DNA from 3 places in the Methylorubrum subtropicum genome. Region 2 is predicted to be linked to each of the others. Evidence: predicted binding sites of a transcription regulator. Region 2 holds the regulator's gene; each other region holds the start of a gene.

Region 1 (3,271 bases), on a different contig from region 2:
TTTTCTTAAGTAGTGGAAGCGGCGCCGTTGGAACCGGCGCCGCTTCTCAAATCAGGCCGAAATTCAGCTCTTGGCGAGCGGGTTCTCGCGCAGGTAGCTGGAGGCCGCCGCGACGCCCGAGCCGGGGGTCACGTTCACGCCGTTGTCGATGAGCGACATCTCGGCACCCGCGATGGCGCCGAGCAGCGACAACTCGTTCAGGTCACCGACGTGGCCGATGCGGAACACCTTGCCGGCGACCTGGGACAGGCCGGCACCGAGCGCGAGGTTGTAGCGCTCGTAGGCGTGCTTGATGATCTTGGCACCGTCCACGCCCTCCGGCACGAGGATGGCCGTGACGGTGTCCGAGTTCCACTTCGGCTCCTTGGCGCAGGTCTTGAGACCCCACGCCGCGACGGCCTGGCGGGTCGCCTCGCCGAGCACGTGATGGCGGTGGTAGACGTTCTCCAGGCCTTCCTCGAACAGGCAGGCGAGCGCCTCGCGCAGGCCGTAGAGCAGCGGCACCGACGGGGTGTAGGGGAAGTACCCGGCCGGGTTCTGCTTCATCATGTCCTGCCAGTCGAAGTAGACATGGGCGAGACGGTCGTTGTGGCCGCGAAGCGCCTCGGAGGCCTTGAGCGCCTTCGGGCTGATGCAGATCACGCCGAGGCCGGCCGGCAGCATCAGGCCCTTCTGCGAGCCGGCGATGGCGCAATCGACCTTCCACTCGTCCATCTTGAACGGCAGCGAGGCGATCGAGGACACGCCGTCGACGAACAGCAGGGCCGGGTGGCCGGCGGCGTCGATCGCCTTGCGCACGGCGCCGATGTCCGAGGTGACGCCGGTGGCGGTCTCGTTGTGGACCACCATCACGGCCTTGATCTCGTGATTGCGGTCCTCGCGCAGGGCCTGCTCGATCTTGTCCGGATCGGCGCCGGTGCCCCACTCCTCCTCCTGCACGATCACGTCCAGGCCGATGCGCTGGGCCATGTCGATCCACAGGTGGCTGAACTGGCCGAACCGCGCGGCCAGCACCTTGTTGGTGCGCGCCAGCGTGTTGGTCAGGGCCGATTCCCAGATGCCGGTGCCGGAGGCCGGGAACAGGATGATGGTGCCGTCGGTCGAGCCGAACACCTTCTTGGTGTCCTCGAACAGCGGCTTCGTCAGGTTCGGGAAATCGACCGAGCGGTGGTCCTCGGACGGCACGAGCATCGCGCGCTGGACACGGTCCGGGATGTTGGTCGGGCCGGGAACGAACAGGTGGTTGCGTCCCGGACGTCTCGTTGCCGCCATGAATGTCTCCTCCGCTTGAAACCTGCGAGCCGGCCTTCAGTGGCCGCGTGCCCGCTTAGATTCGGATGGCGGGCGAACGCCCGCCGCGAAACGTCGTCGGCCCCGCGGCGCGCGGGATGCGTCCGCCGCAAGCGACCGTCACTCTGCGATGTCGGATCGTCGACCGGCCCGGAGCGGCGAAGCGGCTGTGATCCCGCCCGCGTCGCGGCGCGTGCAGACACGCCGGTCGCCTCCGAAAGAACCGAACCCTCGATGCGTCAGCCTCGCGGCGCATTCAAGCGCGCTCCCGCTGATAGTCGTCGGCGTCCCCATCCCGTCCGCGGTGACCCTTACGCCTCTGCCGGGCGTGTCCCGCGCGAGCCTCGACGGCCCGCGCGCGGCAGATCACCTTGGCCGCCGTTATGCGCCCCCCGGCCGAAGATGCAAAACCGAAAAAACTGAACTGAAAAACAAAAAGATTTTCGTATGCACGGCAGTCAGGTGCACCGCACGCAGGCCGCCGGGCCGGTCTTGCTGCGGTGCGGCCAAACGGCACGATCCTGCACGCCTGCGTTCGCCGCCGTCATCAAACTGAGATCGGATTGGGTTTTGGCTCTGGCCGTTCGCGAGGCCGGAGGCGCTGGTGTCACAGGATCCGGAGACCACCATCCGCGTTCGGACGCTGTTCCTGTCCGATCTGCATCTCGGCACGAAGGGCTGCCAGGCGGCCCTGCTGCTCGACTTCCTGCGCGACGTCGATGCCGACACGATCTACCTCGTCGGCGACATCGTCGACGGCTGGCAGCTGCGCTCGGGCTGGTACTGGCCTCAAGGCCACAACGACGTGGTGCAGAAGATGCTGCGCAAGGTGCGCAAGGGCGCCCACGTCGTCTACGTGCCGGGCAACCACGACGAGTTCCTGCGCGACTATATCGGCATGACCTTCGGCGGGGTGGAGATCGCCGAGAGCCGCATCCACGAGGCGGCGGACGGGAAGCGCTACCTCGTCATCCACGGCGACCAGTTCGACATGGTGGTGCGCCATTCGAAGTGGCTCGCGCATCTGGGCGACTGGGCCTACACCTCGGCGCTCGCCGTCAACACCGTGGTCAACCGCGTCCGGCGGCGGCTCGGCCTGCCCTACTGGTCGCTCTCGGCCTGGGCCAAGCTGAAGGTGAAGAACGCGGTCAACTTCATCGGCCAGTTCGAGACCTTCCTGTCGGCGGAAGCCAAGCGCCAGGGCGCCGACGGCGTGATCTGCGGCCACATCCACCACGCCGCCCACCGCCAGATCGACGGCCTGACCTACCTCAACACCGGCGACTGGGTGGAATCCTGCACCGGCATCGTCGAGCATTACGACGGCCGGATGGAGGTGCTGCACTACCCCACCCTGCTGCGCCAGCGCGGCGCGGCGGAGGCCTACGAGCCGGCCGCCCTCCCCCGCGCCGTCGCCTGACGATGCGCCTGCTCATCGCCACCGACGCGTGGCACCCGCAGGTCAACGGCGTGGTGCGCTCGATCGAGCGCATGACCGAGGCCGGCAGCGCGCTCGGCGTCGAGACGGTGCTGCTGACGCCCGCCGACTTCGCGAGCGTGCCGATGCCGGGCTATTCCGAGATCCGGCTCTCGCTCGTCACGGCGGGGCGCGTGCTCGCCCGCTGGGACCGGCTGGCGCCGACGCATGTCCACATCGCCACCGAAGGGCCGATCGGCCACGCCGTGCGCGGCGCCTGCCTGCGGCGGGGGCAGGCCTTCACCACGAGCTACCACACCCGCTTCCCCGAATACCTCGCCGCCCGCGCCCCCGTGCCCGAGGCCTGGAGCTACGCGTGGCTGCGCCGCTTCCATGCGGCGGGCAGCGGCACCATGGTGAGCACGCCCTCGCTGGAGCGGGAATTGTCCGCCCGCGGCTTTGCCGGGCTGATGCGCTGGACCCGCGGCGTTGATACCGAGCTGTTCCGCCCCCGCGACGGGGATGCGTTTCCGGGGCTACCCCGGCCGATCTTCCTCTCGGTCG
Region 2 (3,271 bases):
AACTCTCGATCAAGGTCGGGCAGGTCTCGGCCGACACCGAGTTCGCCATCGCCCAGTCGGGCGTGGTCTTTTTGAACGCCGGCTTCGGCTGGCCGAATGTCGGCGCCGTGGTGATGCCGAGCGGTGGGCCGATCTATCCGCTCGCCACCCCGGCGATCCGGATGAAATACGTGCCGACCGACGCCCTTTCGTTCCAAGCCGCGATCTTCAACGGCGACCCGGCCGGCACGCCACGCGTCGACGACGGCACCGATCCGCAGCGACGCAACCGCCACGGCACGGATTTCCGCGTCAACGATCCGGCGCTGCTGATCGGCGAGGCGGCCTACGCCTACCCGTCGCTGCCCGGCACCACGGGCCTGCCCGGCACGGCGACGCTCGGCGCGTGGCATCATTTCGGCCGCTTCGACAGCCCGCGGCTCGACAGCGTGCAGGGGCGGCTGCTCGCCGACCCCGAGGCCAGCGGCATCGCCCGGCGCTTTCGCGGCGACAGCGGCGTCTACGCCATCCTCGACCAGACGATCTTCAACGAGCCCGGCGCGCCGGGGGAGGGCGCTTCGGCCTTCGTCCGGCTGTCAGCGGTGCCCGGAGACCGCAACCTGATCGACCTCTACGTGGATGCCGGCGTGGCCTACAAGGGGCTGATCCCGGGGCGCCCCAACGACACCGCGGGCCTCGGCGTGATCCACTCGCGCATTTCCCCGGCTGCCCGCGGCTTCGACCGCGACGCCGTCATCCTCGGCACCGGGACGGGCCCGATCCGCAGCAGCGAGACGGTAATCGAGGCGACCTATCAGGCCGAGATCGTGCCGGGCTTCACGCTCCAGCCGGACCTGCAATACGTGATGCGCCCCGGCGGTGGTTTGCCGGATGCCAGCGGGCGGCGCATCCGCAATGCGACGGTGATCGGGTTGCGGGCGACGGTGAACTATTGAGCGTCCGCTCGTCCCACCCATCCCCCTCATCCTGAGGTGCCGCGCAGCGGCCTCGAAGGAGGGCTCCAGTTCGCGCGCGATTCCTGGAGCCCTCCTTCGAGGCTACGCTACGCTTCGCACCTCAGGATGAGGGGGTTGGGTGGGAGGATACTTGCAAAAAACTAATCGGCGACCGCGAACATCTCGTCGAACGAATACCCCGAACCCCGCACGGTGCGGATCGGGTCGCTCTGGCGGGGGCGGTTGATGGCCTTGCGCAGGCGGCCGACATGGACGTCGACGGTGCGCTCGTCGATGTAGACGTCGTGGCCCCACACGCCGTCGAGCAGTTGCTCGCGGGAGAAGACGCGGCCGGGGCTCTGCATCAGGTATTCGAGCAGCTTGAACTCGGTCGGCCCGAGATGGATCTCGCGGCCCTGGCGGCGGATGCGGTGGCTCACCCGGTCGAGCTCGATGTCGCCCGCGGTCAGCATGTCGGCCACATGAGCGGGCTTGGAGCGGCGCAGGAGCGAGCGCACGCGGGCCAGAAGCTCCGGCACCGAGAACGGCTTGACCACGTAGTCGTCGGCCCCCGTCGAGAGGCCGCGGACCCGGTCGGCCTCCTCGCCACGGGCGGTCAGCATGATCACCGGCAGCCGCTCGGTCTCGCGGCGGGCGCGGATGCGGCGGCACAGCTCGATTCCCGAGAGGCCGGGCACCATCCAGTCAAGCAGGACGAGGTCGGGGGTGGTCTCGTGCAGGCGAAGGTCCGCCTCGTCGCCGCGGACCGCCACGTCCACCACGAAGCCCTCGGCTTCGAGGTTGTAGCGCAGCAGCATGGTCAGCGATTCCTCGTCCTCGACGATCAGGATGCGCGCGCTCGTCATCGAACGTTGTCCCATTCGCATGGTTTGCCGAGAACCTCTCCGATCACCGCAACGGTGACCGAGGCGCGCGCGGGAATCCAGTCCCGCGCGCCAAGTCTACCCTGCAAACAGCGTCTCACGTCGGCCCCCGCGCGCGCCGATACACGGGTCGCGCGAAGACCAGGCAGGTTCAAGTCTACTCAGGCGCCCGGCTGGACGGTGGCGTAGTTCGAGGCGTCGTTCTTCGGGCGCTCGGTCGTCGGCACCTCGCCGGTGGCGAGATACTGGATCGTCTCGGCGACGTTGGTGGTGTGGTCGCCGATGCGCTCGACGTTCTTGGCACAGAACAGCAGGTGCGTGCAGAACGAGATGTTGCGCGGGTCCTCCATCATATAGGTCAGGAGTTCGCGGAACAGCGAGTTGTAGAGCGCGTCGATGGCGCCGTCCCGCTCCCACACGTCGTGGGCGGCGGCCGTGTCGCGGCTGGCATAGGCGTCGAGCACGTTCTTGAGCTGCTCTTGCACGAGGTCGCTCATGTGTTGCACGCCGAGCACGATCTTCTGCGGCTGGGCCTGATCGCTGATCGCGACGACGCGCTTGGCGATGTTCTTGGCGAGATCGCCGATCCGCTCGAGGTCGCCCGCGACGCGGATGCCGGAAATGGTCTCGCGCAGGTCGATGGCGAGCGGCTGGCGCCGGGCGATGAGCAGCACCGAGCGCTCCTCGATCTCGCGCTGGAGCGTGTCGAGGCGCTTGTCGGCGACGATGACGGCCTGGGCCAAAGTGGTGTCGCGGCGCACCAGCGCCTCGGTGGCTTCCGCCAGCATCTTCTCCGCGACGCCGCCCATCTCGGCGATGGAGCGGCGCAGGTTCTCGAGGTCGTTGTCGTAGGAGGAAACGATATGCTCGGGCATGATCTCGAACTCTCCGGTGGAGCCGATCCGTCGCGACGAACGCGTCACGACACGAAGTGGGGACGGATCAGCCGAAGCGGCCGGTGATGTAGTCCTGGGTCTGGCGCTTGGCCGGGTTCATGAAGATCTTCGAGGTCGCGTCGAACTCGATCAGCTCGCCGAGATACATGAACGCGGTGAACTGCGAGATGCGGGCGGCCTGCTGCATGTTGTGGGTCACGATGACGATCGTGAACTCGGAGCGCAGCTGCTCGATCAGCTCCTCGATGCGGCCGGTGGAGATCGGGTCCAGCGCCGAGGTCGGCTCGTCGAACAGGATGACCTCCGGGCGCTGGGCCACGGTGCGGGCGATGCAGAGACGCTGCTGCTGGCCGCCGGACAGGCCCATGCCGGACTGCTTGAGCTTGTCCTTCACCTCGTCCCACAGGGCGGCCTTGCGCAGGGACTCCTCGACGCGGACGTCCAGCTCGGCCTTGGGCAGCTTCTCGTAGAGGCGCAGGCCGAAGGCAACGTTGTCGTAGATCGACATCGGGAACGGCGTCGGCTTCTGGAACACCATGCCGACCCGCGAGCGCAG
Region 3 (3,271 bases), on a different contig from region 2:
GGAAGCCGTCGCCGGGCCGCTCCGGCACCGGCTCGCCCGGCGCCAACACGCGCCCGCGGCCGGCGGCATCGAACTGCATCGCCCAGAGCAGCCCCGGCACTGAGGGCTCGCACAGGAGGGGCGCGAGGATGCTCAGCGTCTCCGGCATCGTCTCGGAGCGCATTCAGAACAGCTTGGAGAACAGCACGTAGAGGGTGCCGGCAAGCAGCATCGCCACGGGCAGCGTCAGCAGCCATGCCAGCGCCAGGGCGCGAAGCGTCCCGAATTGCAGGCCGGAGCGGTTGGCCGCCATGGTGCCGGCGACGCCCGACGAGAGGACGTGCGTGGTCGAGACCGGCAGGCCATAGAGGTCGGCCGCCGCGATCGTCGTGGCGGCCACGAGTTCGGCGGACGCGCCCTGCGCGTAGGTCAGGTGGGTCTTGCCGATGCGCTCGCCGACGGTGACGACGATGCGCTTCCAGCCGACCATCGTGCCGAGTCCGAGCGCCACGGCGACCGCGACCTTGACCCAGGTCGGAATGAAGCGCGTCGCTTCGTCGAGATGACCCTTGTAGGCCTTGAGCGTGCCGGCCTCCGCCGGGGACAGCTCGCTCTCCTTGTCCTTCATGAGGAAGCGGATCGCTTCGGAGGCGAGGTACATGTCGTTGCGGGTGTTGCCGACGGCCTCAGCCGGCACCTGCGCGAGGCTGCCGTAACGCTCGACGGACTCGCCGATCTGGCGGATCAGCACCGAGAGCGACGGGTAGGTGCCGCCATCGACCTTCTGCGCGGCGACGTAGGCCGTCACTGCGGGCCGGGGATCGCCGATGATGTCGTAGCCCGCGGCTTTGGCAGCCACCACCTTGGAGGCGGCCTCCGAGGTCTGGCGGAACTGCGCCACCGAGGAGTCCGGCAGCGCCCGGTTGAGGGCATAGGCGGTCGGCACCGTGCCGATCAGGATCAGCATGATCAGCCCCATGCCCTTCTGTCCGTCGTTGGAGCCGTGGGCGAAGGACACGCCGGTGCAGGTCGCGATCAGCAGGCCGCGGATCCACAGGGGCGGCGGCGCCTTGGCGTCGGGTTCGGCGTAGAGGGCCGGGTTCTTTACGAGTGTTCGCAGCGTCAGCAGCAGGGCGCCCGCGGCGAGGAAGCCGACCAGCGGCGAGAGCAGCAGAGACCAGCCGATCTCGGTGGCCTTCGACCAATCGACGCCCGAAGTGCCGGAGCGACCGTGCATCAGCGCATTGGCCGCGCCCACGCCGATGATCGAGCCGATCAGCGTGTGCGAGGAGGAGGCCGGCAGGCCGAGCGCCCAGGTGCCGAGGTTCCAAAGGATCGCGGCGATCAGCAGCGCGAACACCATGGCGAAGCCCGCACCCGAGCCGACCTGCAGGATCAGCTCCACCGGCAGCAGACTGACGATGCCGAAGGCGACGGCGCCCGACGAGACGAGCACGCCGAGGAAGTTGAAGAAGCCCGACCAGACCACCGCGACGCCCGGCGGCATCGCGTGGGTGTAGATCACGGTCGCCACCGCGTTGGCGGTGTCGTGGAAGCCGTTCACGAACTCGAAGCCGAGCGCGATCGTGAGCGCCACGAACAGCAGGATGTAGGGGAGGTAGGTGGTGATGCGGGTGCCGGTGGCCGCGACATCCTCGTGGATGCTGAAGGCCACGTAGGCGAGCGCTGCGAGGAGCGCCGCCACGATGGCGATCAGCAGAGGGAGGGGATGGCCCTTCTCCAAGTCGGGCCGCCCGCGCCGCTCCGCGGAGGGCTGGGCGACGCCCAGGCCCTGCACCGACGATCCCGCCATGCCGATCTCTCCCCGTGCGGATTAAGGGTCGATCTCCGCACGTAGGGAGCCTCACCTGCGCTCTACGACAGTCTGATGACGGAAAGCGGCCAGGGCCGTGCCTCAGAAGTCGGAGGCGAGGCCCTTCACTTCCCAATCGGTGTAGCGCACCGGCTCCAGGCCGCCGCGGCCCTTCCGCTCCGGCTGCTTGGCGATCTCGGCGGCGCGGGCGTCGATGGCGGCGCGGCGCTCGGCGGCCTCCGTCAGCGCCCGCTGCGCCGCCGGGCTCAAGGTCCGGGTGTCGCGCGGCTCGGTCGCGTCGTCGCTCATATCCGTCTTTCCTTGCATCTGCCGCTCTCAGATGGGAGTGCGTCGGGTTCGGGGCGAGCCCCCCTTGTTTTTCCGCATCCGAGAACGGCCGAAAGCGTGGCACCGAGACCGACCCATCGCAACCCGACCCCGCCGCCCATCGATCCCTCGATCCCCGGCCTCGCGGCGCGGCGCGCGGCGGCCACCGCCGTCGCGACCCTGCTCGGGCCCGCCCGCGGGCTGGCGCTGGAGGATGCGCTGGCACAATCCGGGCGCGGCCTGAACCTGGAGCCGGGCGACGCCGCGCTCGCCCGCGCCATCGCCACGGCGAGCTTCCGGCGGCTCGGCTTCCTCACCGCGGCGCTCGAAGAGCGCCTGCGCGATGGCCTGCCGCAGAAGACGGACCTGCTGGCCCTGCTGGTGACCGGCTCGGCCCAGATCCTCGACCTCGCGGTGGCGGACCACGCCGCCGTCGATCTCTCGGTGCGCCTCGCCAAGGCCGATCCGCAGCTCACGCATCTCGCGCCGCTGGTGAACGCGGTGCTCCGCCGAATCGTCCGCGAGCGCGACGACATCCGCGCCGCCGAGTCCGATCCGCTGGCGCGCAACACGCCGGACTGGCTCGCGAAGCGCTGGATCGCCACCTACGGCGAGGAAGCTGCCCAAAAGATCGCCGCCGCGCATCTCGAAGGCGCGGCGCTCGACGTGACCGTGCGGGACGATGCGGAGGCCTGGGCTGAAAAACTCGGCGGGCGCCGGCTCGCGCTCGGCTCGCTGCGCCTCGAAGGCCGCGAGGCTGTGGCCGGGTTGCCGGGCTACGACGAGGGCGCGTGGTGGGTGCAGGACGCCGCCGCCGCGCTCCCCGTACGGTTGCTGGCGCCGCAACCGGGCGAGCGGGTCGCCGACCTCTGCGCCGCGCCGGGCGGAAAGACCGCTCAGGTTGCCGCCGCGGGGGCCCACGTCACCGCCGTCGATCGCTCGGCGGCCCGGCTGGAGCGCCTGCAACGCAACCTGGAGCGGCTGAAGCTGTCGGCGGAAATCGTCACCGCCGACGCCCTCGATCTGCCGGAGGACAAGCCGTTCGACGCGGTGCTCCTCGACGCGCCGTGCTCGGCGACCGGCACGATCCGCCGCCATCCCGACGTCGCCTGGACCAAGAGCGAGGCCGACATCATCCGCCTCGCCGGCCTC

The links. The regulator PhoB, encoded in region 2, activates phosphate uptake and scavenging genes when phosphate is short. The targets are predictions, from matches to a motif close to TGTCATNNANCTGTCAT.
Region 1: a site for PhoB is predicted at 1,833-1,849, ahead of AAHG03_RS04625 (UDP-2,3-diacylglucosamine diphosphatase). Genes of this name have one in related genera too.
Region 3: a site for PhoB is predicted at 1,857-1,873, ahead of AAHG03_RS26765 (inorganic phosphate transporter). Genes of this name have one in related genera too.

What each region holds. Positions count from the first base shown of each region.
Region 1 is NZ_JBBXMW010000002.1:365,906-369,176, forward strand. It holds gene AAHG03_RS04620 (aminotransferase class V-fold PLP-dependent enzyme) at 64-1,272, opposite strand; gene AAHG03_RS04625 (UDP-2,3-diacylglucosamine diphosphatase) at 1,895-2,710, shown strand; gene AAHG03_RS04630 (glycosyltransferase family 4 protein) at 2,713-3,271, shown strand, end outside.
Region 2 is NZ_JBBXMW010000003.1:272,310-275,580, reverse strand. It holds gene AAHG03_RS06210 (carbohydrate porin) at 1-935, shown strand, start outside; gene phoB (phosphate regulon transcriptional regulator PhoB) at 1,097-1,801, opposite strand; gene phoU (phosphate signaling complex protein PhoU) at 1,981-2,694, opposite strand; gene pstB (phosphate ABC transporter ATP-binding protein PstB) at 2,762-3,271, opposite strand, start outside.
Region 3 is NZ_JBBXMW010000043.1:1,221-4,491, forward strand. It holds gene AAHG03_RS26760 (CorA family divalent cation transporter) at 1-163, opposite strand, end outside; gene AAHG03_RS26765 (inorganic phosphate transporter) at 164-1,792, opposite strand; gene AAHG03_RS26770 (DUF1674 domain-containing protein) at 1,895-2,101, opposite strand; gene AAHG03_RS26775 (RsmB/NOP family class I SAM-dependent RNA methyltransferase) at 2,198-3,271, shown strand, end outside.